One region of the Pseudomonas sp. EU05-FHT14B02 genome, then DNA from elsewhere that is predicted to be linked to it. Evidence: predicted binding sites of a transcription regulator. Region 1 holds the regulator's gene; each other region holds the start of a gene.
The links. The regulator sigma-54, encoded in region 1, starts transcription at its own class of promoters, with help from an activator protein. The targets are predictions, from matches to a motif close to ANTGGCATNNANNTTGCTNT.

Region 1 (8,072 bases):
TGATCGAAAACGGCGTACTCAAAGGCTACATGCAGGACAAGCTCAATGCCCGCCTGATGGGCGTGGCGCGCACCGGTAACGGTCGTCGCGAATCCTACGCGCACCTGCCGATGCCGCGCATGACCAACACCTACATGCTCGCCGGCGAAAGCGACCCGGCGGAAATCATCGCTTCGGTGAAGCGCGGCATTTACTGCGCCAACCTGGGTGGCGGTCAGGTGGACATCACCAGCGGCAAGTTCGTGTTCTCCACCAGCGAGGCGTACCTGATCGAGGACGGCAAGATTACCGCTCCGGTCAAGGGCGCGACCCTGATCGGCAACGGGCCGGAAGCCATGAGCAAGGTGTCGATGGTCGGTAATGATCTGTCGCTGGACAGCGGCGTGGGTACGTGTGGCAAGGATGGGCAGTCGGTGCCGGTGGGTGTCGGCCAGCCAACGCTGAAGATTGATGCGATCACCGTGGGTGGCACGGGGTCGTAAGAAGTGAGGCTGCGGGTGAGCTGCGAAGCAGCTCACCCGCTTCGAGAATTAACGCAGACCGCGTTGAGTCTCGTCCAGCTCACGGATGTACTTGAAGATTTTACGGCTGGAAGCAGGAGGTTTGTTTTGCGCAACCTCATGCTGGGCCTGACGGATCAGGGAACGCAATTGCTGGCGGTCCGCGTCCGGGTAGTCGACGACGAATTTTTCCAGTACGGCATCGTCGCCGGCAATCAGACGATCGCGCCAGCGTTCCAGGTTATGGAAGCGTTCGTTGTATTGACGGGTGGAGGCATCGAGTTGATCGAGCAGAACCAGAATGGCGGCAGTGTCCTGATCGCGCATCAGTTTGCCGATGAACTGAAGGTGCCGTTTTCGCGCGATGTTCGCGGTGTGCTTGGGCGCATCGGCCAGAGCCCGACGCATTCCGTCGGTCAAGGGCAGTTTTGCCAGCAAGTCAGGCTTGAGTGTTGTAAGGCGCTCGCCAAGGTCAACCAGAGCATGCAGCTCGCGTTTGACCTGGGATTTGCTTTTTTCTCCCGTATCGAGGGAGTCGTCGTAAGAATCAACCATGGTGGCCGTCCGCAAAGAAACGCCGCCATGATAACCAGTCGGGGGCCGCTTGTCCGGCCCGGTCGCTCGATGACCGTCACCGAAAGCAGAATTTGAGTGGAGAACAGCATGAGTGCAGTTGAAAGCGTCGGCCCACAAGCGTTGCCGGCACTGCAGGAACAAGTCGAGCAGATCATCGCTGAAGCCAAGCGCCAGGGGGCCAGCGCCTGTGAGGTGGCGGTGTCGCTTGAGCAGGGTTTGTCGACTACGGTGCGCCAGCGTGAAGTCGAAACGGTCGAATTCAACCGCGATCAGGGATTTGGCATCACCTTGTATGTCGGCCAGCGCAAAGGCTCGGCCAGCACTTCGGCCAGCGGTCCGGAAGCGATTCGCGAAACGGTTGCCGCTGCACTGGCTATCGCCAAACACACGTCAGAAGACGAAGCCTCGGGCCTCGCGGATGCCGCGCTGATGGCGCGGGATATTCAGGATTTCGACCTGTTCCACCAATGGGACATCACTCCGGAACAAGCCATCGAACAGGCCCTGGCCTGCGAAGCTGCGGCGTTTGCCGCCGACAACCGGATCAAGAACGCCGACGGCACCACCCTCAGTACCCATCAGGGCTGCCGTGTCTACGGCAACAGTCACGGGTTTATCGGCGGTTACGCATCGACTCGCCACAGCCTGAGCTGCGTGATGATCGCCGAGGCCGATGGCCAGATGCAGCGCGATTACTGGTACGACGTGAACCGCCAGGGCAATCTGCTCACCGACCCGGTGAGCATCGGTCAACGTGCTGCGCAACGGGCGGCGAGCCGTCTAGGCGCGCGTCCGGTACCGACTTGCGAGGTGCCGGTGCTATTTTCCGCAGAGTTGGCCGGGGGGCTGTTCGGCAGTTTCCTGTCGGCGATTTCCGGCGGCAGTCTGTATCGCAAGTCGTCCTTCCTCGAGGGCACCCTTGGGCAGAAGCTGTTTCCGGAGTGGCTGACCATCGACGAACGTCCGCATCTGATGCGTGCCATGGGCAGCGCAGCGTTCGACGGTGATGGTTTGGCAACCTACGCCAAACCGTTTGTCGAAAAGGGCGAATTGGTGTCTTACATCCTTGGCACCTACTCCGGTCGCAAGCTCGGCATGCCAAGTACGGCCAACGCTGGCGGCGTGCACAACCTGTTCGTCACCCACGGCGATGAAGACCAGGCGGCCTTGTTGCGGCGCATGGGGCGCGGGCTGTTGGTCACCGAGTTGATGGGCCAGGGGCTGAACATGGTCACCGGCGATTACTCCCGGGGCGCGGCGGGTTACTGGGTCGAGAACGGCGAAATCCAGTTCGCGGTCCAGGAAGTGACTATCGCCGGCAACATGCGTGACATGTTCAAACAGATTGTCGCGGTCGGTAATGATCTCGAACTTCGCAGCAACATCCGCACCGGTTCGGTGCTGATCGAGCGGATGACCGTAGCGGGCAGTTAATCCTTCCCGTGATACAAAAAAGGCGCGCCACCCAATGAGTGGCGCGCCTTTTTTATGGTTCTTCACGCAATCCCGGGAAACACAGAAACAAGAGCGCTGTTTTGCTTGATGAAGGTGATGGATGCGACGCTCGCCACAAAGCTGCGGCGTTTACTCGCCTTCGTCGAAGTAATTGTTGATCAAGGCCACCAGTGCATCCATCGCTTCCTGTTCCTGCTCGCCTTCCGTGCTCAGATGGATTTTTGTGCCCTTGCCCGCGGCGAGCATCATCATGGCCATGATGCTTTTTCCATCGACGGTGGATTCTGGCGTGCGTCCCACACGGATCGTGCAATCCTTGAATTGCCCGGCGACACCAACGAATTTTGCGGATGCCCGGGCATGCAAACCCAGTTTATTGATGATTTCGATTTCCAGAGCAGGCATCGCGATGTGAATCCTTTAGCTGAGGTCGCGGTGGCGGACCTGGACGTTCTTCAGGGATTGTTGCAGCGTTTGCCCCAGACGCTCGGTCAGGTAGACGGAACGGTGATGTCCGCCCGTGCAGCCAATGGCAATGGTGACGTAGGCGCGGTTGCTGGCGGCAAAGCGTGGCAGCCACTTTAGCAGGTATGTGGAAATGTCCTGGAACATCTCTTCGACATCCGGCTGAGCCGCCAGGTATTCCGCAACCGGTTGATCGAGCCCGGACTGCTCGCGCAACTCCGGTTTCCAGTAAGGGTTGGGCAGGCAGCGCACATCGAACACCAGGTCGGCGTCCACCGGCATTCCGCGCTTGAAGCCGAAGGATTCCACCAGGAACGCAGTCCCCGGCTCCGGCTGATTCAACAGACGCAGTTTGATGGCATCGCGCAGTTGATAAAGGTTCAGGCTGGTGGTGTTGATCTTGAGATCGGCAAGGTCGGCAATAGGCCCGAGCAGGACGCTCTCAACGTTGATGGCTTCGGCCAGCGAGCGGTTGGCATTGGTCAGGGGGTGACGTCGGCGGGTTTCCGAGAAACGCTTGAGCAGGGTTTCTTCGTCTGCGTCCAGGTACAGCACATCGCACTGGATGTGGCGGGCACGGACTTCCTCGAGCAGGTCGGGGAAGCGTGACAGGTGGCTGGGCAGGTTGCGCGCGTCAATGGAAACAGCGACCAGCGGCTGCAGCATCTCGGTATGAACCAGGGCGCGTTCGGCCAGCTCCGGCAGCAGACCGGCTGGCAGGTTGTCGATGCAGTAGTAGCCGCTGTCCTCAAGGACGTCGAGGGCGGTACTTTTACCTGAGCCGGAACGGCCACTGACGATGATCAAACGCATGATTACTGACCGTTTTGCTCGTCCAGGACAACCTGATACAAGGCTTCGTTGCTTGCAGCACTACGCAGCTTTTCGCGAACTTCCTTGCGGTCGAGCATGCTGGCGATCTGTCGCAGCAGCTCAAGGTGCGCATCGGTGGCGGCTTCCGGGACCAGCAGCACGAAGAGCAGGTCAACCGGCGCGCCGTCGATGGCGTCGAAATCGATAGGGGCGTCCAGGTGCATCAATGCACTGATGGGCGAAATACAGCCCTTGAGACGGCAATGTGGAATAGCGATGCCATTGCCAAACCCGGTGGAGCCGAGTTTTTCACGGGCGATCAGCGCCTCGAAGACATCTTGCATCTCCAGGGCCGGCACTTCGCGGGCGATAAGATTGGCAATTTGTTCGAGGGCTTTCTTTTTACTGCCTCCCGGCACGTTCACCAGGGAACGGCCGGGGGTCAGGATACTTTCAAGTCGGATCATGGGTTGGGGGTGTTAACGACCGGTTGCGCCCTGGAGGAGGCTCTGGGTCTTTTCCTTATGCTTTTTGAGTTGTTTATCCAGCTTGTCGGTGAGTGCGTCGATCGCGGCATACATATCGGTATGTTCCGCGTTGGCGACCACTTCATTCCCGGGAATATGCAGCGTGGCTTCGATTTTCTGCTTCAGTTTTTCGACGGTCATCGTGACCTGCACATTAGTGATCTTGTCGAAATGTCGCTCCAATCGTTCGAGTTTTTCGCCGATGTAGGTGCGAAGAGGTTCGGTCACTTCCAGTTGGTGTCCACTGATGTTGACTTGCATACAGCTTCTCCTTCGTTGCCAGTGCATAAAGCGGTAGATCAGATGATCTACCACTGGAACGCTGTGGCGTGGCCCTACATCAACCGCTTGCGTTCGCTCGAAGGCGCGATCCCGAGGGATTCGCGGTACTTGGCGACGGTGCGGCGAGCCACCTGAATGCCTTGTGCCTCCAGTAAACCAGCGATCTTGCTGTCACTCAACGGCTTTTTCTGATTTTCCGCTGCAACCAGTTTTTTGATGATCGCCCGGATCGCCGTGGACGAGCATTCGCCGCCTTCGGAGGTGCTTACGTGACTGGAAAAAAAGTACTTCAGTTCATAAATGCCCCGGGGGGTGTGCATGAACTTCTGGGTGGTCACCCGTGAAATCGTCGACTCGTGCATGCCGACCGCTTCGGCGATGTCATGCAGGACCAGCGGCTTCATGGCTTCGTCGCCGTACTCCAGAAAGCCGCGCTGATGCTCGACGATCTGGGTGGCAACCTTCATCAGGGTTTCATTGCGGCTTTGCAGGCTCTTGATGAACCAGCGGGCCTCCTGCAACTGATTGCGCATGAAGGTATTGTCGGCGCTGGTGTCGGCGCGGCGCACGAAACCGGCGTACTGGGCATTGACCCGCAGCCGTGGCACCGACTCCTGATTGAGCTCCACGAGCCAGCGCTCGTTGTCCTTGCGTACGATGACGTCAGGGACGACGTACTCGGCTTCGGTGGACTCGATCTGCGAGCCCGGGCGCGGGTTGAGGGTCTGGACCAACTCGATGACCTGGCGCAGCTCATCTTCCTTGAGCTTCATGCGACGCATCAACTGGCTGTAGTCGCGGCTGCCAAGCAGGTCGATGTAATCGGTAACCAGGCGCTTGGCCTCGGCCAGCCAAGGGGTTTTGGCAGGCAGCTGGCGCAATTGCAGCAGCAGGCATTCGCCCAGGTTGCGGGCGCCGATGCCGGCGGGCTCGAATTGCTGGATGCGGTGCAGGACGGCTTCGATTTCGTCCAGTTCGATGTCCAGTTCCGGGTCGAACGCTTCGAGGATTTCCTCGAGGGTTTCGTCCAGGTAGCCCTGATTGTTGATGCAATCGATCAGGGTCACGGCGATCAGGCGATCGGTGTCGGACATCGGGGCCAGATTCAGTTGCCACAGCAAGTGGCTCTGCAGGCTTTCGCCGGCCGAGGTGCGGGTGGTGAAGTCCCACTCGTCATCATCATTGCTGGGCAGGCTGCTGGCGCTGGTCTGGTAAACGTCTTCCCACGCGGTATCGACGGGGAGTTCGTTGGGGATACGCTCGTTCCAGTCTCCCTCATCGAGGTTATCTACCGTCGGGGCGCTTTCCTGGTAGGAGGGCTCCTGGATGTCGCTGTTGGGCTTTTGTTCGGCGTTGTCGGCCAGGGGGTCGGAATTGTCGAAGTCGTCGCCTTCTTCCTGGCGTTCGAGCATCGGATTGGACTCCAGGGCCTCCTGGATTTCCTGTTGCAGGTCCAGGGTCGACAATTGGAGCAGGCGGATGGCCTGTTGCAGCTGCGGTGTCATCGTCAGCTGCTGGCCCATTCTCAAGACTAGCGATGGTTTCATGGCAGGGGCTTAACACCTTATTCGCCGGCGCACATGCGCCATCCACTACAGGGCGCCGGGGCGCCAAACTTAAGCAAATTATATGCCTGAAACTAAAGGGTTTGCCTAGAGCGCTGTAACAATAAAAAACTATAAAGCTGTATTGCTGCGCTGCCCTTGTCGAGGGCTGATGACGCTTGTCGGCACGGAGGCGCTGGTGAGTGGCTGGTCAGGTGCCCGGGCAACGGCCTGGGCACGGCTCAGCGCTTACAGGCGGAACTCATGGCCCAGATACACTTCCTTGACCAGGTCGTTGGCCAGGATGGTCTCAGCGTCGCCTTCGGCAATCAGTTGGCCGTCATTGACGATATAGGCGGTTTCACAGATATCCAGGGTTTCACGAACGTTGTGGTCCGTGATCAGCACGCCAATGCCCTTGGCCTTGAGGTGGTGAATGATCTGCTTGATGTCGCCGACCGAAATCGGGTCCACGCCGGCGAAGGGCTCGTCGAGGAGGATGAATTTCGGATTGGTGGCCAGGGCGCGGGCTATTTCCACGCGACGGCGCTCACCACCGGACAGGCTCATGCCCAGGTTGTCGCGGATGTGGCTGATGTGGAATTCCTGCAGCAGGCTTTCCAGTTCCTTGCGACGACCGGCCTTGTCGAGTTCCTTGCGGGTCTCGAGGATGGCCATGATGTTGTCGGCCACCGACAGTTTGCGGAAGATCGATGCTTCTTGCGGCAAGTAGCCGATACCAGCCTTTGCGCGGCCGTGCATCGGTTGGTGGCTGACGTCCAAGTCATCGATCAGGACGCGGCCCTGGTCGGCTTGTACCAGGCCGACAATCATGTAGAAACAGGTGGTCTTGCCGGCGCCGTTCGGACCAAGCAGGCCGACGATCTGGCCGCTGTCGATGGACAGGCTGACATCACGCACGACCTGGCGGCTCTTGTAGCTCTTGGCCAGATGCTGAGCTTTCAGAGTTGCCATTACTGGGCCTTTTTCTCGTCGGTTTTCTTCTTCGGCTGGATCACCATGTCGATGCGCGGACGCGCTTCGGTGATCTTGCTGCCTGTGGCGCGACCGGCGCTGGCGAGTTTCTTGTCCGTGTCGTAGACAATTTTCTCGCCTTGGGTGACGTTGTTGTCCTTGTCGACAACTTTGGCCTTGTCGATCAGGACGACGCGATTTTGCGAAGCGTGATACTGGATCGTCACGCCCCAACCCTGGACAGGCTTGGTATCGCCAGCCGTTTGCAATTGCTCGAAGTACGCCAGGTTGCCCACCGAGGTCACGACGTCAATGTCGCCAGCCGGGGTGCGGGTGATGGTAACGGTGTTGCCTGTCACCTTCATCGAGCCTTGGGTGATGATCACGTCACCCTTATAGGTAGCAATACCTTGCTTGTCGTCCAGTTGGGCATCGTCGGCCTGAATACGGATAGGCTGCTGTTGGTCTTCCGGCAGAGCCCAGGCGCTCACGCTTCCCAGTGCTGCGCCCAGACTGAGCAAAATCGGGAGGGTTTTAACGAGCCTCATACTGTCCTCTTACGTTCGATAGCAGGTGTATCCTGCTTTCTTTCAAATACGCTTTCATTCCCTTGCCAGTCGATACACCGCCAGCGCCGTCGATTCTAACGTCTTGCTCGGTCTGCGCATATTGCTGCTGCGGGAACACGGTCATGCGTGTGCTGGTGATCAGGGTTCTACGGTTTTTTTCGTCGAAGCGCGTGATGCGCACGTCATCGATCAGTTCGACCTGTGTGCCATCAGGGTTGACCTCGCCGCGCAGGCTCTGGACATGCCACGGGAATTCAGTGCCGCGGAACACATTCAGGTCGGGGTTGGTCAGTAATGTCACCTCGGTCGATTTCACGTGCTCGACCTTGTCGGACACCAGATCATATTGCAGCTTGCCGTCGGGCA
Region 2 (8,072 bases), on a different contig from region 1:
GACATCCAGGTTGCCGGAGCCGGTACTGTTGCCCGCTGCCGCAATGCTGCGCTGACTGATCAGGGCGGCACTGTTGATGTTGTTGAAGATCGCCGCGCCGAAGTCACCGTTCTTGTCGATGCCTTGCGCCTGCTGGCTGTTGATCTGGTCGGCCACCACCAGCGCCACGCGCCCCAGCTCATTGAGCGAAGGGTCAAGCACTTCCTTGCGGTAAGTCAGCAGACCACCGATTTCACCACCACTGATCACCGAGGTCACGTCGATGGTGCTGGAGCCACGGTTCAGCTGCAGCGCCATGCGCGACGGATCGCTCTGGCTCGGCACGGTTTGCAGTGAATTGGTGGTGTTGCCGACCACCAGGGGCTGGCCGCTGCCGATGTAGATGTCGTAGCTGCTGCCACGCTCGACCACTTGGGTACCGACCAGCTCGGACAGTTGCCGCACGGCTTCGTTGCGTGAGTCCAGCAGGTCGTTTGGCTGATTGGTGCCGGTGGAGAGCTCGGAAATCTTCTGGTTGAGCGTGGCAATAGTGGTAGACAGCTTGTTCACCTGATCCGCCATGTCGCCCAGGCTGCCGTTCAGGTTGGTGTTCTGGTCGTTCAACTGCTTGGCAATCGAATTGAAGCGGGCGGACAGGGCCTGGGCACCGGTCAGCACCGACTGGCGGGACGTGTCGTCGGTGGCCGAGGTCGAAACGCCCTGCATCGAGGTGAAGAACTTTTGCAGCACGCCGGTCAGCCCGGTGTTGGTATCGGAAAGCGTGGCGTCCAGCGGAGTGGCCTGAGCGTTGTACGACGCCGCTTCACTGTTGAGCGAGGTGGCGGTACGCAGCTGCGAATCGAGGTAGGCATTGTACACGCGACGCACATCGGCCAGTGTTGTGCCGGTGCCGATGAACACATTGCCGTACTGGATCGAGCCTTTGGTGCTCTGCACAGATTGCTGGCGCGAGTACCCGGCGGTGTCGACGTTGGCAATGTTGTTGCCGGTCGTCACCAACGAGTTATGGCCAGCACTCAGCCCCGACATCCCGATATTGAGCAAACTCATGGTTCAGACCTTATACCTTGTGCCTATAAAGGCGTAGTTGAAACGCCCGCCGCAGCGTAGTTCTGGTAACTCGTCATCTGCTTGGCTATCTGCGAAATCTTGCTCGCGTAGTTCGGATCGGTTGCGTAACCGGCCTTCTGCAACTCGCGTACAAACTGTTCTGGGTTATCGGCCGACTTCACGACATCTTGATAGCGATTGTTGGTCTGCAGCAAAGTTACAAGGTCGTGGAAACTGTCCTCGTAGGAGTCGTAGGAGCGGAACTGCGCCGTCTCCTTGACCATCTGCCCGTTCCTGAATTCGCTGGTGATCGCCCGCGCCGAATTGCCCTGCCAACTATTGCCGGCCTTGATGCCGAACAGGTTGTGGCTGCTGCTGCCGTCCTGAGCACGCATGACCGACTTGCCCCAGCCGGTTTCCAGGGCCGCCTGCGCCACCAGGTAACGCGGATCGACACCAATGCGGGCCGCCGCTTCCTTGGCCATCGGCAACATGGTGTTGACGAACTGGTCGGCGGAACTGAAGGCTTTCTTCGCTGGCGCCAGCGGAATCTGCGCCATGGCGCGACCGTAGATCTGCATGCCGCCACTGGAGGTTTGCTGCGCGCTGGCCAGCCAGTCACCGTTATACAAAGGACCGGTGCCAGTGCTTGTCGCGCGCTCAGGCAACGGTGTCTTGTTGATCGTCGTGGCCGCGGCCGTCGCCGAAGGCACCAGCCCGGCCAACAGACGATCAGCCAGCTTCGGCGGCAATGCCAGGCGTCGCTGATTGATCAGCGCCATGTCGTTGCGATGACCCCCCTCACCCGCCTCTTGCGGCGCATGGACCGATCGCGAAGCCCACAACGGACGCTGGCCATTGACCCGCGACAGCGGCCCATTGACCGCAACCGTGCCCGCCGCCACCGGCGTTTGCACGGCGGCCTTGGCAGCCTCTTGCTTGGCCAGCGATGCAGCAGCCGCCTCGCCCGGCGCCAATGGCTTGTTCTTCGACATCTGGCGCATCAGCACGTCCGCCAGGCCGATACCACCGCCCTCGCGGGACATGGAAACGGCCAGTTGCTGGTCGTACATTTCCTGGTACTGCTTGGCCGCCGGCGTGTTCATCGGATTGTCCTGTCCCAGCGCTTCGGTTGCCGAGCGCATGGACTTGAGCATCTCACCGAGGAACAGCGATTCGAACTCCTGCGCCACCTTGCGCATGTTGCCGTCGCTGTTCTTGTCGCCGACCTTGAGCTGACTCAGGCGGTTGAGGTCCGAATAGGAGCCCGAATCGCTGCTGCTGACCAGACCGCTCTTGCGCATATCCACGATGGCCGTCCTCAGATCACGATCAGATCAGCTTGCAGGGCGCCGGCCTGCTTCAGCGCTTCGAGGATGGCCATCAAATCACCCGGTGCCGCGCCGACCTGGTTCACCGCCCGCACGATCTCGTCGAGGGTGGTACCAGGGCCGAATTTGAACATCGGCTTGGCCTCTTGCTGGGCGTTGACCTTCGATCGCGGCACCACCGCCGTCGTGCCATTGGACAGAGGGCCGGGCTGGCTGACGATCGGGTCTTCGGTAATGGTCACGGTCAGGCTGCCGTGGGTCACGGCGGCCGGTGAAACCTTGACGTTCTGGCCGATCACGATGGTGCCGGTACGGGAGTTGATGATGACTTTCGCGACTGCCTGGCCCGGATCGACTTCGAGGTTTTCCAGGATCGACAGGTAGTCGACGCGCTGACTCGGATCGAGCGGCGCGGTGACGCGAATCGATCCGCCGTCGATGGCCTGGGCCACGCCAGGACCGAGCATGTTGTTGATCTTGTCAACGATGCGCTTGGCGGTAGTGAAGTCGGAACGGTTGAGGTTCAGCGTCAGGCTGTTGCCCTGGTTGAAACCGCTGGGCACCGCGCGCTCCACCGATGCACCACCGGGGATGCGACCGGCCGACGGAACGTTGACGGTGATCTTCGAACCGTCGCGCCCTTCCGCATCGAAACCACCGACCACCAGGTTGCCCTGAGCCACCGCATAGACGTTGCCGTCGATACCTTTGAGTGGCGTCAGCAGCAAGGTGCCGCCGCGCAGACTTTTGGAGTTACCGATGGACGAAACGGTGATGTCGACCTGCTGACCCGGTTTGGCGAACGCTGGCAGATCGGCACTGATCGACACCGCCGCGACGTTCTTCAACTGTACGTTGCCCGAACCCGGCGGCACCTTGATGCCGAATTGCGAGAGCATGTTGTTGAAGGTCTGCAGGGTGAACGGGGTCTGCGTCGTCTGGTCACCGGTGCCGTTAAGCCCGACCACCAGGCCGTAGCCGATCAATTGGTTGGAACGCACGCCGGAAATGCTGGCGATGTCCTTCAGGCGCTCGGCTTGAGCGTTGAAGGCCGCAGACAATAAAACAGCGGCCACCATGAGGTGCTTTAAATTCAACGTAGCCACCTAGAAAGGGAACAGCGGGCTGAGGAAGAAACGGTCGAACCAGCCTGGCTGACTCGCATCGGCAAACGAACCGGTGCCCGAGTAGGTGATGCGCGCATCGGCGACACGGGTCGACGACACGGTGTTGTCGGTAGCGATGTCATCCGCGCGGACGAGGCCTGCAATCCGTACCAGTTCGTCGCCGGTATTGAGGGTCATCCACTTCTCGCCACGCACCGCGATGATGCCGTTGGGCAACACATCGGCGACAGTCACGGTGATCGAGCCGGTCAGGGTATTGCCCTGCGCCGCCTTGCTGTCGCCCTTGGTGGCGCGGTCGCCTTCGTAGCTCGCGCTCAGGCTCAGGTCGCCATCGCCGAACGGGTTGTTGGTGGTGGCGCTGCTGCCGAACAGCGAGGTCAGGCCGATGCCGGTCTTGCTGTTCTTGGCCACCTGCGAGTTGGCGTTTTTGCTGGCCTGGGTCCTTTCGTTCAGGGTGATGGTGATGATGTCACCGACCCGGAACGCCTTGCGGTCACTGTAGAGGTTCTGTTCGAAACCGGCCTGATAGATCGAGCCGTTGTTCGCCGCCGCCGGCAACGGCGTGCGCGGCAACACCGGAGCGTAGTAAGGGTCATTGGGCTTGGGCGTCGCAGGCACGCAACCTGCGAGCGCGGTGATCCCACTCAGTGCCAGAACAGATACATAGCGATTCATGACCCTACCTCACGGTGTTGCAGGCGGCCCAATGGCCGCCACATAGACTTGATTACAGATTCTGCGTTACGAACGAGAGCATCTGGTCGGCGGTGGAGATCACCTTGGAGTTCATCTCGTAGGCGCGTTGGGTGGTGATCATGTTGACCATCTCCTCAACGGTGCTGACGTTGGACGTTTCCAGGGTGTTCTGCAGCGTGGAGCCGAAACCGTTCAGGCCCGGAGTGCCGACTTGCGGCGCGCCACTGGCGGCGGTTTCCAGGAACAGGTTGTTGCCCACTGCCTGCAGGCCGGCCGGGTTGATGAAGTCGGCGGTTTGCAGGTTGCCGATCACCTGGGCTGCCGGGTTGCCGGCAACGGTGATGGACACGGTGCCGTCGCGGCCGACCGTGAAGGTCTGCGCGTCGTTCGGAATGACAATGGCCGGCTCCAGGGCAAAGCCGCTGGCGTTGACGATCTGGCCGTTGGAATCCAGGTGGAACGTACCGTCACGGGTGTAGGACGTGGTGCCGTCCGGTTGCAGGATCTGGAAGAAACCACGGCCGTCGATGGCCATATCCAGCGGCTGCTCGGTGGTTTGCAGGCTGCCGGCGGTGAAGTTTTTCTGGGTACCGACGATGCGCACACCGGTACCCAGTTGCAGACCCGACGGCAGTTCGCTGTCCTGGGTCGACTGGGCGCCTGGCTGGCGCTTGATCTGGTAGAGCAGGTCCTGGAACTCGGCGCGGTCACGTTTGAAACCCGTGGTCGACACGTTGGCCAGGTTGTTGGAAATGGTGGTCAGGTTGGTGTCCTGGGCGGACAGACCTGTCTTGGCAACCCATAGAGCCGGTAGCATTCGATTCTCCTCGTGCGCCTGTTTTACGGCGCGACGTTCTGGTAATTAGCTGATCTGCAAGACCCGAGCCATGGCCTGGTCATCGTCTTTGGCGGTGTTCATCATCTTGATGTGCAGCTCGAACTGCTTGGCCAGGGCCAGAACGGAGGTCATCTCCTCCACGGCATTGACGTTGCTCGATTCGAGGAACCCGGACACCAGCTTGACGTCGGCATCGGCCTGCGCCGGCTTGCCGTCCTTGGTGTGGATCGAACCATCCAGGCCCTTGGTCATGTTCTTGAAGTCCGGGTTGACCAGCTTGATGCGGTCGACTTCCGCCATCACCCGGGGACCTTCGCCCATCGCGCGGATGCTGATGGTGCCGTCCTCGCCGACTTCGATCTGCTGCTCCGGCGGCACGGCAATCGGCCCGCCATTGCCCATGACCGGCATGCCGTTGCCGGCGCGCAGCACACCCAGGGCGTCAACGTTCAGGCTGCCGGTGCGCACGTAGCTTTCACCGCCATCTGGATTCTGTACGGCAATCCAGCCGTTGCCTTGCACGGCAACGTCGAGGTCGCGGCCGGTTTCAACCAGTGAGCCAGGGGAGAAATCCGTGGCCGGGCGTTCGGACATGGCAAACGCACGCGCCGGAAAGCTGTCACCGAACACCGGCATCGAACGGGCCTGTTCCAGGTCTTTCTGGAAGCCGTTGGTGGAGATGTTCGCGAGGTTGTTGGCATGAGCCTTTTGCGCCAGTGCATTCTGGCTGGCGCCGGTCATTGCCACATAAAGGTACTTGTCCACACTCTTTCCTCTGCCTGCCGGACGTTTGCCGCCCACTGCTGTGTTGCGCAGGTTGTAGCAATTTGCAGACCAACTTGCGCGCAGCAGCTCCAACCCCCTTTAAACAAGGGACTGGAGGCTAATCAGAAGGGAATCGAACGATGTATCGAAGACGAAAAACCGGCGCGGTTATGCCGCTTGACGGCAATGCCGTGAAAAGCCGGCTACCAACCTTTCACGCCGCTCATGTCGGGCAATTTGTGGGCAATGCCTTTATGGCAATCGATACAGGTCGCCTGGCCGCTGGCCAATGAGGTGGAGTGCATGTTGGAAGCGCGTTTACCCTGGCGTGTGAAGTCCATGAACTCGAAGTTATGGCAGTTGCGACACTCCCGGGAATCGTTGGCCTTGAGCCGTGCCCACTCGTGTTCGGCCAGCTCCCGGCGCATGCCCAGAAACTTGTCCCGGGTACTGATAGTGCCGAACAGCTTGCCCCAGACCTCCTTGGAAGCCTGCATCTTGCGGGCGATCTTGTGTGTCCACTCGTGGGGGACGTGACAGTCCGGGCACGTGGCGCGCACACCCGAGCGGTTGGTGTAGTGAATGGTTTCCTGCAACTCGACAAAAACGTTGTCGCGCATTTCATGGCAGGACGTGCAGAACTTCTCGGTGTTGGTCGCTTCCAGCGCGGTGTTGAACCCACCCCAGAAAATCACCCCGGCGATAAACCCGCCGAGAGTCAGGAAACCCAGGCTGTAATGCACGCTGGGCCGACGCAGCACACCCCAATAATCCTTGAGCAAGGCAAGCAAAGATTTCATGGCCTTTCCTCAAGGTTTCGGCTGGTGGTTGATTTCGTCTTGCAAGACCTGGTCGATGTTCTTGAAGCTGTTGCTCACCAGTGGCTTCACATCCTTTTGCGGCACGTGACACTGGTTGCAGAAATATCGGCGCGGCGACACCGCCGCCAATGCCTGGCCGTCACGGTCCATGTAGTGAGTGATGCTGATCATCGGCGCCTGGGTACGCGCACTGTTGGCGCGACTGTGGCAGGTCAGGCACTTGTTGCTGTTCATGTCGATGGCATACCCGCGAATGCTGTGGGGTATGGTGGGCGGTTGATCGGGGTAATTGCGCTCACGCTTGAGATCCTTGTTCTCGTCTTCGGCAATGGGTGGTGCCGGCAGCTCCTGGGTCAGGGTCCCGCCGACTCGCCGTCCATCCGGTGCCGGCGCATCCAGTGAGTAACCGGGTTCTGCCGCAAATGTCGCGGGCAGCCACATCAGCAGCATGACAAGCAAGGACAGCGAACGATAATTCATGAAAGCTCTCCTTTATGCCGTCTTGATCAACTCAATCCTGATCGCGCATTTCTTGTAATCGGTCTGCTTGGAGATCGGGTCCGTCGCATCAAGCGTGACTTTGTTGATCAGCTTGTTGGCATCGAAAAACGGTACGAACACCAGGCCTTGGGGCGGTTTGTTGCGCCCCCGGGTTTCAATCCGTGCACGCATCTCGCCGCGCCGACTGATCAGCTTTACTTCGCTGCCACGCCGGGCATTCAAGGCCTTGGCATCGGCCGGGTGCATGTAGACCAGCGCATCGGGAACCGCTTTATAGAGTTCTTCGACACGCTGGGTCATAGTCCCGGTGTGCCAATGCTCAAGCACCCGACCGGTGCTCAACCAGAACGGGAAGTCCGCGTCCGGAGCTTCCGCAGGAGGCTCGTAAGGCAGCGCGAAGATGATTGCCTTCTTGTCGGGGTAGCCGTAGAACTGAACGCCACTGCCCTTCTCGACATACGGATCGTAACCTTCGCGGAAGCGCCAAAGCGTTTCCTTGCCTTCGACGACGGGCCAGCGCAACCCGCGCTCGGAGTGATAACGATCAAAGGGCGCCAAGTCATGACCATGTCCACGGCCGAACTGGGCATATTCTTCGAACAGGCCTTTTTGCAGGTAGAAACCGAAATCCCGGGCCTCGTCGTTTTGATAGCCCGCCGCCATTTGTTCAACAGGGAACTGGTCGACCTGGCCATTCTTGAACAGCACCTCATACAGGGTCTTGCCCTTGTATTGCGGTGAGCCGTCCAACAGTTCCTGCGGCCAGACCTCGTCGGTTTTAAAGCGCTTGGAAAACTCGACCAATTGCCAAAGGTCCGACTTGGCGTCACCCGGCGCCGAGACCAGTTGATGCCAGAACTGCGTACGCCGCTCCGCGTTGCCGTAAGCGCCCTCTTTCTCGACCCACATCGCCGTCGGCAAAATCAGATCGGCCGCCTGTGCC
Region 3 (8,072 bases), on a different contig from region 1:
GCGCTATCCTTCGCGCCCTCAAAATTCACCTCGCTACAGGATCCTCCCCATGAAAGCCGCACTCGTCGAACTCATCAGCAAAATCAGCTCCGGGTGCATGGGCGAAGACGAAATCCTCAAGGTCGCGGACGAAGCGGCCCAGGCCTACGCCGATCCCGAGGCTTTTCTGACGGCCAATCCAGACATCAACTACGACGAAACCTTCCCGATCCCGCTGGGTGAGTGGGTGGTGGTCGGCAGCCTGCCGGAAACGGTGCTGTTCCAGGCTGACACTTACATGGACCTGTTCGCGCAGATCGTCGCCTCGTTCGGCCCGGGTGTGGAGTTCAATCTCAAGCCCAAGCAACTGGCCAGGACCGAAGCCCTGACCGCGCTCAACCGCATCCAGGTGCAGATGAGCAGCATGAACAAGGAAAACGGTGGCTACACGCTGATGAACTTCAGCCAGTTGCTCGATGACGAGTTGCAGGTGGTCCTGGTCTACGGCAACGACGTGCCACGGGTGCTGGAATTGTGCACCGAAGTGGGCATTACAGCCGCGCCATCCCTGGAAGCCCTGAAAGTGGCGATCCACGTCTGACCCAGACACTGTCAATAAAAAGGAATCCTCGCGATGACCGTCTATCCTGAGGGGGCATATCACTTTTTGGGAGCGTCACCATGGGTTCTACGTTCAACAGCCTGGTTGCCTTGATCATTTTTGTCCTGGACATCTGGGCCATCATCAACGTCTTCAAAAGTAGTGCCGGGACCGGGATGAAAATCCTCTGGGTACTGCTGATCGCGCTGTTGCCGGTGCTGGGACTGATCATCTGGGCCATTGCCGGGCCGCGGGGCAACGTCAAACTCTGAACAGGCTCCCACAGGATTGTGGAATGCTGATCAACTGAGGTTCGACCTGTCATGTTGCGCGACGTAGAATGCGCGCCTTTCCCGGCCAATCGAGACGCTCGATTGGCCATCATGGGCGGGTAACCGTCCGTTGCCACCCGCATTCATCGGAGCACTTCCCATGAGCAACATCCCCGCCAGCGACTACCTGGAAACCCTCTACGAAGGCTACGGCCAGCGTTTTCGCATGGAAAAACTGCTGCACGAAGTGCGCACAGAGCACCAACACCTGGTGATCTTCGAGAACCCGCGCATGGGCCGGGTGATGGCGCTGGACGGCGTGATCCAGACCACCGAAGCCGACGAATTCATCTACCACGAAATGCTCACCCACGTGCCGATCCTGGCGCACGGTGCTGCCAAGCGCGTGCTGATCATCGGCGGGGGGGATGGCGGCATGTTGCGTGAAGTGGCCAAGCACCGCAGCGTCGAGCACATCACCATGGTCGAGATCGACGGCACCGTGGTCGACATGTGCAAGGAGTTCCTGCCGAATCACTCCAAGGGTGCATTCGATGATCCACGCCTGAACCTGGTGATCGACGACGGCATGCGTTTCGTCGCTACCACCACTGAAAAGTTCGACGTGATCATTTCCGACTCCACCGATCCGATCGGACCGGGTGAAGTGCTGTTCTCGGAAAACTTCTACCAGGCTTGCCACCGCTGCCTGAACGAAGGCGGCATCCTGGTGACCCAGAACGGCACGCCGTTCATGCAGATCGAAGAAGTGAAGACCACCGCCGGTCGCCTGCGCAGCCTGTTCCCGGACTGGCACTTCTACCAGGCCGCCGTACCGACCTACATCGGTGGTTCGATGACCTTCGCCTGGGGCGCCAGCAATACCGCTTATCGCAAGTTGTCCCGAGAAACCCTGCAACAGCGCTTCGCGGGCAGCGGCATCATCACCCGCTACTACAATCCTGAAATCCACATCGGCGCCTTCGCCTTGCCGCAATACGTGTTGCAGGCAGTGAACAAGCCAAGTAACGACTGATGGATTGAAACGCAGACCTGCAGGAGCGAGCCTGCTCGCGATGGACGTGAACGATGACGCGGGATGTCTGATTTAACGCGGCGTTCTCAAGTTTTTCGCGAGCAGGCTCGCTCCTGCAGAAATTTGCGATGGGTGCAGATCCACCGGAACAATTAGCCAGCTAACAAGGTCGAGATAGGTGTAAGCCCGTCCATGGGTTTTATCGAGGAGGCACCAATGCAAAAGTGGAAGGTCACTTTCGTGGATGATCACGGCGAACAAGTCGACGAAGTCTTTGAGTGCGACGAGTGCCCGGATAACGAGAAGGCTGCCAAACTCATAAAAGCCCGACTCCTTCCTGTCGCCGCCGAACTGGATCTGAACGATCTGGAAGGGCGGACCACTGACGCGAGCGTCAAAGAGCTCAAGTCCCAGAACAGTATTCAAATCCTCGGTATTGCTCCAATCTGATCGACACCTGTCGCATTCACATCCAGGCCTTGGCACAGGCTCTGTCTTGAGGCTACTCTGCAAGCGAGATCAGCGAATGAATCGCTAAGGTCTGGTCTTGTCAGCTCCATGCTTGTTTCCCGCCGGCACATCGGTTGCCGTCGCTCGCGCTGTTCGGTTGCGGGTGAGGGAGTACGGAAAGTCTATCCATCGTTTTGAGGAGGACGTTTCATGAGCACAGCCTATCAAGAAGACATCAGCAGCAGCGTACTGCGCCGCATGAAAGAAGGCGGTTTTGACTTTTCGCGGTTTCATCCCATCGAGTTCTACGCCATTTTCCCGGACGAGGAGCGGGCACGCAGGGCGGCAGGTCATTTCCACCATGGTGAATCCCTGAATGCGCAAGTCAGTGTGCGCGACGATGGCGCCTGGGCGCTGGAATTGTGCAAAGTCATGTATGCCACCTACGACGACATCGGCGATTTCGAACAGGGGTTCGAAGCGGTGGTCGAGCCATTGGGCGGCATCATCGAAGGCTGGGGTGTGAAACAGGAGGTACGAGGGCGACTCGCATAACCTTATGAACAGTGACAACCGGCAATGACGGCTGACCTTCGGGTTGGCCGTTTTCATTTGTGGGCGTTGGACACCCCAAAAAAAGCCGCCAGGGCAGGCGGCTAAAAGGGAAGTTCGGTGAGCTTTTCAGCGAATGCCTGGATTTCCGTACCCATTGCCGGGCAGTGAAATCAACTCTGACTATGCTGGTGATAGGCGACCACCACGCCTTGCAATGAAGCGGGGGCGATCAGGTTGGGGCATTTACCGCACAGGATTGGTGCGGTACGTGCGCGTTGATTATCCAACCGATTGAAATTTAAGCGTTTATGCCGATGGCACGGGCCTTGCGAAGGTCTGGACGTCCGAGTGACAAGGAGTACGGCATGATCCGCACCTATTTTGATGAGATGTACGATGCCGGCGGCCAGGTCCGCCCGCATTATCGGGAGTTTGCCCGTTGGCTGGCCGAGACGCCTGACGAGCTTCTGGCACAACGGCGACGCGAGGCCGATCTGTTGTTTCATCGCGCCGGGATTACCTTCACGCTCTACGGGGACGAGCAGGGCACAGAGCGCCTGATCCCCTTCGACACCATTCCACGCAGCATCCCCGCCAGCGAATGGCGGATTGTCGAACGCGGCTGCATCCAGCGGGTCAAGGCATTGAACATGTTCCTCGCCGACCTCTACCATGAGCAGCGCATCATCAAGGCCGGCATCATTCCGGCCGAGCAGGTGCTCGCCAACGAGCAGTACCAGTTGGCGATGCAGGGCCTGGACTTGCACCGCGATATCTATTCGCACATCTCCGGCGTCGACCTGGTGCGTGACGGCGACGGCACCTACTACGTGCTCGAAGACAATCTGCGTACGCCGAGCGGCGTCAGCTATATGCTCGAAGATCGCAAGATGATGATGCGCCTGTTTCCCGAACTGTTCGCGGCACAACGCATTGCCCCCATCGACCACTACCCGAACTTGCTGCTCGACACCCTGAAAAGTTCAAGCCCCATCGATAACCCGAGCGTGGTGGTGCTGACGCCGGGACGCTTCAACAGTGCGTTCTTCGAACATGCGTTCCTGGCGCGGGAAATGGGCGTGGAACTGGTGGAGGGCGCGGACCTGTTCGTGCGTGACGACAAGGTCTACATGCGCACCACCGACGGGCCGAAAGCGGTCGACGTGATTTATCGTCGCCTCGACGACGCCTTCCTCGATCCCCTGGCCTTCAACCCGGAATCGATGCTCGGTGTGCCGGGGCTGTTGTCGTCCTACCGTTCCGGCAACGTGGTGCTGGCCAATGCCATTGGCACGGGGGTAGCGGACGACAAATCGGTGTATCCGTTCGTTACCGACATGATCCGTTTCTACCTCGATGAAGAACCGATCCTGAAGAACGTGCCGACCTGGCAATGCCGTAATCCGTCTGAGCTTTCCCACGTGCTGGCCAATCTTCCAGAACTGGTGGTCAAGGAAACCCAGGGCTCCGGTGGGTACGGAATGCTGGTGGGGCCGGCGGCGACGGCGGCGGAAATCGAAGCCTTCCGTGCGCGGATCATCGCCAAGCCCCATGCGTATATCGCGCAACCGACGCTGTCGCTGTCGACCTGTCCGACCTTTGTCGAAAACGGCATTGCACCACGCCACATCGACTTGCGGCCGTTTGTCCTGTCGGGCCGTGAAACCCGGGTCGTGCCCGGAGGCTTGACCCGTGTCGCCCTGCGCGAAGGCTCCCTGGTGGTCAATTCCTCCCAGGGCGGTGGAACCAAGGACACCTGGGTGGTCGAGGATTAAAGGAAGTCTGTCATGTTAAGTAGAACTGCCTCGGATTTGTATTGGATGTCGCGTTACCTGGAGCGGGCGGAAAACCTCGCACGGATGCTCGACATCAGCTATTCGCTGTCGCTGATGCCGCAGGACGGTCGTGGCGACGGTTTGCACGAACTGGCCATGCCGCTGTTGATCACCGGCACCCTGGACGATTATCTGGAGCGCCATGGCGAACTGCATGCCGAACGGCTGCTGCATTTCTTCGCTCTGGATGCGGCCAACCCGGCGAGCATCTACAGTTGCCTCGGTGCCGCACGGGCCAGTGCCCATGCGGTGCGTGGGCGCATCACCGCCGACATGTGGGAAAACATCAACGCCACCTGGCTGGAAATTCGCGGCATCGCCGAACAGGGCCTCAGCCGCTACGGCATGAGCCGTTTCTGCGAGTGGATCAAGGAACGTTCCCACCTGTTCCGGGGTGCGTCCTACGGCACCATCATGCGTAACGATGCGTTTCGCTTCATTCGTCTGGGGACCTTTATCGAACGGGCGGACAACACTTTGCGCTTGCTCGATGCCCGCTATGAAATGGCCGGCGATCAGGCCGAAGCGGTCAGCGACGGTACTGCTCACGCGTATTACCAATGGAGCGCGTTGTTGCGGGCGTTGTCGTCGTTCGAGGCCTATACGGAAATCTACCGCGACGCCCCTGGCGCCCGGCATGTAGCGGAGTTGCTGTTGCTGCGGGCCGATGTGCCACGATCCCTGCGCGCCTGCACCGAAGAAATCGACCAGATTCTCTCGCAATTGCCGGGGGCCAACGGTCGCCCGGCACAACGCTTGGCGGCAGAAATGGACGCACGCCTGCGCTACACCGGCATCCATGAAATTCTTGAAGAAGGCCTGCACGCCTGGCTGACCGAGTTCATCCCGCTGGTGCGCCAGTTGGGTAACGCGATTCACAGTTCTTATCTGGAGGCCGCATGAGACTTTCCATTAGCCACGAAACCACCTATCACTACGAAGACAAGGTGCGGGCGAGCATCCAGTATCTGCGCCTGACTCCCCACGACAGCGAGCGCCAGCACGTGCTCAGCTGGCAGCTCGACCTGCCACGTCCGGTGCGGGCGCAACTCGATCCGTTCGGCAACATCCTGCATGTGCTGACCATGGATGAGCCCCATGAGGCGATCATCATCGGTGCCCGTGGCCAGGTCGATATCGACGAATTGCGTGAGGCCGAACACGAGAGCCAGTCGGCACTGCCGTTTCTGCGCTTCACCCGTTTGACCGAAGCCGACGCCGCCCTGCGTGCGTTTGCCGAGAAGGAATGCAGGCAACGCCGCGATCGCACGGCGTTGATCGATCTGATGCATGGCCTCAACCAGCATATGACCTACACACCGGGCTCCACGGAAGTGGACACCAGCGCGGCCCAGGCCTTTGCCGGACGGTCCGGCGTGTGCCAAGACCACACCCACGCGTTTCTCGCCTGCACCCGCAGCCTGGGCATTCCAGCGCGCTATGTGTCGGGCTATCTGTACAGCGAAAACAGCGAACACCTGGCCAGCCACGCCTGGGCCGAAGCCTGGCTGGATGACGCCTGGTACAGCTTCGACGTGACCAATGAGCTGGCCCGGCCGGAACGCCATCTGAAACTGGCGGTGGGCCTGGATTACCTGGATGCCTGCCCGGTGCGCGGGATGCGCCGGGGCGGCGGGTGTGAGCAGATGCACGCCAAGGTGCTGGTGTCACCGACGCCAGCGCCGGTGATTTCAGTGCAGCAGCAGTAGGCGCGATACCACGGAACCCTGTGGGAGCGAGCTTGGTCGCGATGGCATCATTTCAGTCAATACTTTTGTGATTGACACACCGCTATCGCGAGTAAGCCCGCTCCCACAGGTACGATGTTGTTACGGCTTAGCCTTGCGCCCGACCATATGCTGCAAATACCCCACCAGGCTCTGCAGATCCCCATCCGGCAACACCTCGGCCGAGAACCCGGGCATCTTCGCTTGCGGCCACTGGCGCAAACTCTGTGGATCGCGGATGTAGCGCTTGAGGAAGTCTGCACCGAAGTACTCGGTCGGGTTGTACGGAATATTCAGGTCCGGCCCGAATTGCGCGTCCCCGGCGCCATTGAGTCGATGGCAGGCCAGGCAATTCTTCTGGAACAACGCAAATCCCTTGTTCACCGGATCATCCGCCTTCAATGCCGGATCGGGCAGCAGTGCAGGAAAGCGCTCGGCCACGGGCGCCAGGCGTTTGATGCTCGCCACCTGGAACGGCCATTGTTCCGGGCTGATGTTGCCGGCCTGTGGATTGCTCCAGACCAGATAGAACGGCCCGGCGCCTGGCTTGCCTTCGGATAGCGGTGGCCAGGGTTTGCTCGGTTCTTCAATCGCCAGCCACGCCTGTGCACCCTGGGTATTGAGCAACGGCGCGGCGCTCATTTCGGCGGCAAAACCATCCAGCGCAACGGCTTGCAGGTGGTCTTCAGGCTTGATGCCGTCCAGCAGTGCGGACAGCGGCACGGCGCGGTAGCTCATGTCCCGCTTGTAGGAAACGTCGTTGCGGATGTCGATGGTTTGAACCTGAGGATGCTTGAGCAATTGCTCGGTCTGCCAGGTGCGACTGTTCGCGCCCAGCTCCAGGTCCAGCTGTGCGGCATACAGGGGCGAGCCGAACAGCGTGGCCCCGAGCAGAATGAGCATTTTCAAGTGATCGCCGTCCATGTCGTGCAAGTGCCGCAAAGATTGGCACAGCCACGCTGGCCCGGGTAGCGGGCCAGTCACATTTTGAGAGTGGCAATTCAAAAACTGTGACGCCGTAGCTTTATAGACGCGACTAGCCGATGACCTTGGTCAGGTTCGGCAATATCAACAACAGCGTGGTGGCGAAAAGGATGAGCCCGGCTTGACGTACTTTCGATTGTTTGAACATGGCTTGACCGCCTTTTTTGTTATTTCCTGATGCCTGCCCGCATAGCTCCATGATGGCAGCGCGTTGCACTTCCTGTAGTGACGAGTGCCTCGGCAAAACCCGACGACAACTTCGTACAAGTTCACCTTAGAGCCCGCGGTACGCTTGGCTTAGATCCATTTCGTATGGTGTTCTTTAAATTTGCTTTAAAAATGACATGAGGCCTAATGCCAGCTTCTTTGGCACCCGTTGGCTAGACAGCTTGGTGTCCTGAATGGTAGCTGACTACCGTTCGTCTGAGCGTGTGCGTCAACGTCTGTGAGCGCTGCGGTCATTGAATCAAACGCGGCTCGGGCCAAGAGTGGGCACTCGGTATTTACCCACCTGCACTACGGTTCGAGGACGTCATGACCCAAGCATTGATTTTCGACGCGTTACGCACGCCCCGTGGCAAAGGCAAGGCCGATGGCGCCTTGCACAGCGTCAAACCGGTGAACCTGGTGGCT

Region 2: AC3WTM_RS11555 (flagellar basal body rod protein FlgF) is a predicted target of sigma-54. The motif match lies at 5,862-5,881, and genes of this name have one in related genera.
Region 3: AC3WTM_RS09685 (circularly permuted type 2 ATP-grasp protein) is a predicted target of sigma-54. The motif match lies at 3,207-3,226, and genes of this name have one in related genera.

The regions. Positions count from the first base shown of each region.
Region 1 is NZ_JBYTDD010000001.1:271,798-279,869, reverse strand. Features, by position in the region: gene tldD (metalloprotease TldD) at 1-482, shown strand, start outside; gene yjgA (ribosome biogenesis factor YjgA) at 531-1,055, opposite strand; gene pmbA (metalloprotease PmbA) at 1,164-2,510, shown strand; gene AC3WTM_RS01275 (HPr family phosphocarrier protein) at 2,661-2,936, opposite strand; gene rapZ (RNase adapter RapZ) at 2,952-3,809, opposite strand; gene ptsN (PTS IIA-like nitrogen regulatory protein PtsN) at 3,812-4,276, opposite strand; gene hpf (ribosome hibernation-promoting factor, HPF/YfiA family) at 4,289-4,597, opposite strand; gene AC3WTM_RS01255 (RNA polymerase factor sigma-54) at 4,672-6,165, opposite strand; gene lptB (LPS export ABC transporter ATP-binding protein) at 6,412-7,137, opposite strand; gene lptA (lipopolysaccharide transport periplasmic protein LptA) at 7,137-7,685, opposite strand; gene lptC (LPS export ABC transporter periplasmic protein LptC) at 7,672-8,072, opposite strand, start outside.
Region 2 is NZ_JBYTDD010000010.1:42,594-50,665, reverse strand. Features, by position in the region: gene flgK (flagellar hook-associated protein FlgK) at 1-1,050, opposite strand, end outside; gene flgJ (flagellar assembly peptidoglycan hydrolase FlgJ) at 1,074-2,360, opposite strand; gene AC3WTM_RS11570 (flagellar basal body P-ring protein FlgI) at 2,372-3,460, opposite strand; gene flgH (flagellar basal body L-ring protein FlgH) at 3,488-4,183, opposite strand; gene flgG (flagellar basal-body rod protein FlgG) at 4,236-5,021, opposite strand; gene AC3WTM_RS11555 (flagellar basal body rod protein FlgF) at 5,067-5,807, opposite strand; gene AC3WTM_RS11550 (cytochrome c3 family protein) at 6,011-6,607, opposite strand; gene AC3WTM_RS11545 (nitrate reductase cytochrome c-type subunit) at 6,617-7,078, opposite strand; gene napA (nitrate reductase catalytic subunit NapA) at 7,121-8,072, opposite strand, start outside.
Region 3 is NZ_JBYTDD010000007.1:195,885-203,956, reverse strand. Features, by position in the region: gene AC3WTM_RS09710 (hypothetical protein) at 50-580, shown strand; gene AC3WTM_RS09705 (PLD nuclease N-terminal domain-containing protein) at 661-852, shown strand; gene speE (polyamine aminopropyltransferase) at 1,013-1,888, shown strand; gene AC3WTM_RS09695 (hypothetical protein) at 2,105-2,338, shown strand; gene AC3WTM_RS09690 (ribonuclease E inhibitor RraB) at 2,549-2,893, shown strand; gene AC3WTM_RS09685 (circularly permuted type 2 ATP-grasp protein) at 3,259-4,668, shown strand; gene AC3WTM_RS09680 (alpha-E domain-containing protein) at 4,681-5,631, shown strand; gene AC3WTM_RS09675 (transglutaminase family protein) at 5,628-6,437, shown strand; gene AC3WTM_RS09670 (c-type cytochrome) at 6,558-7,379, opposite strand; gene AC3WTM_RS09665 (acetyl-CoA C-acetyltransferase) at 7,974-8,072, shown strand, end outside.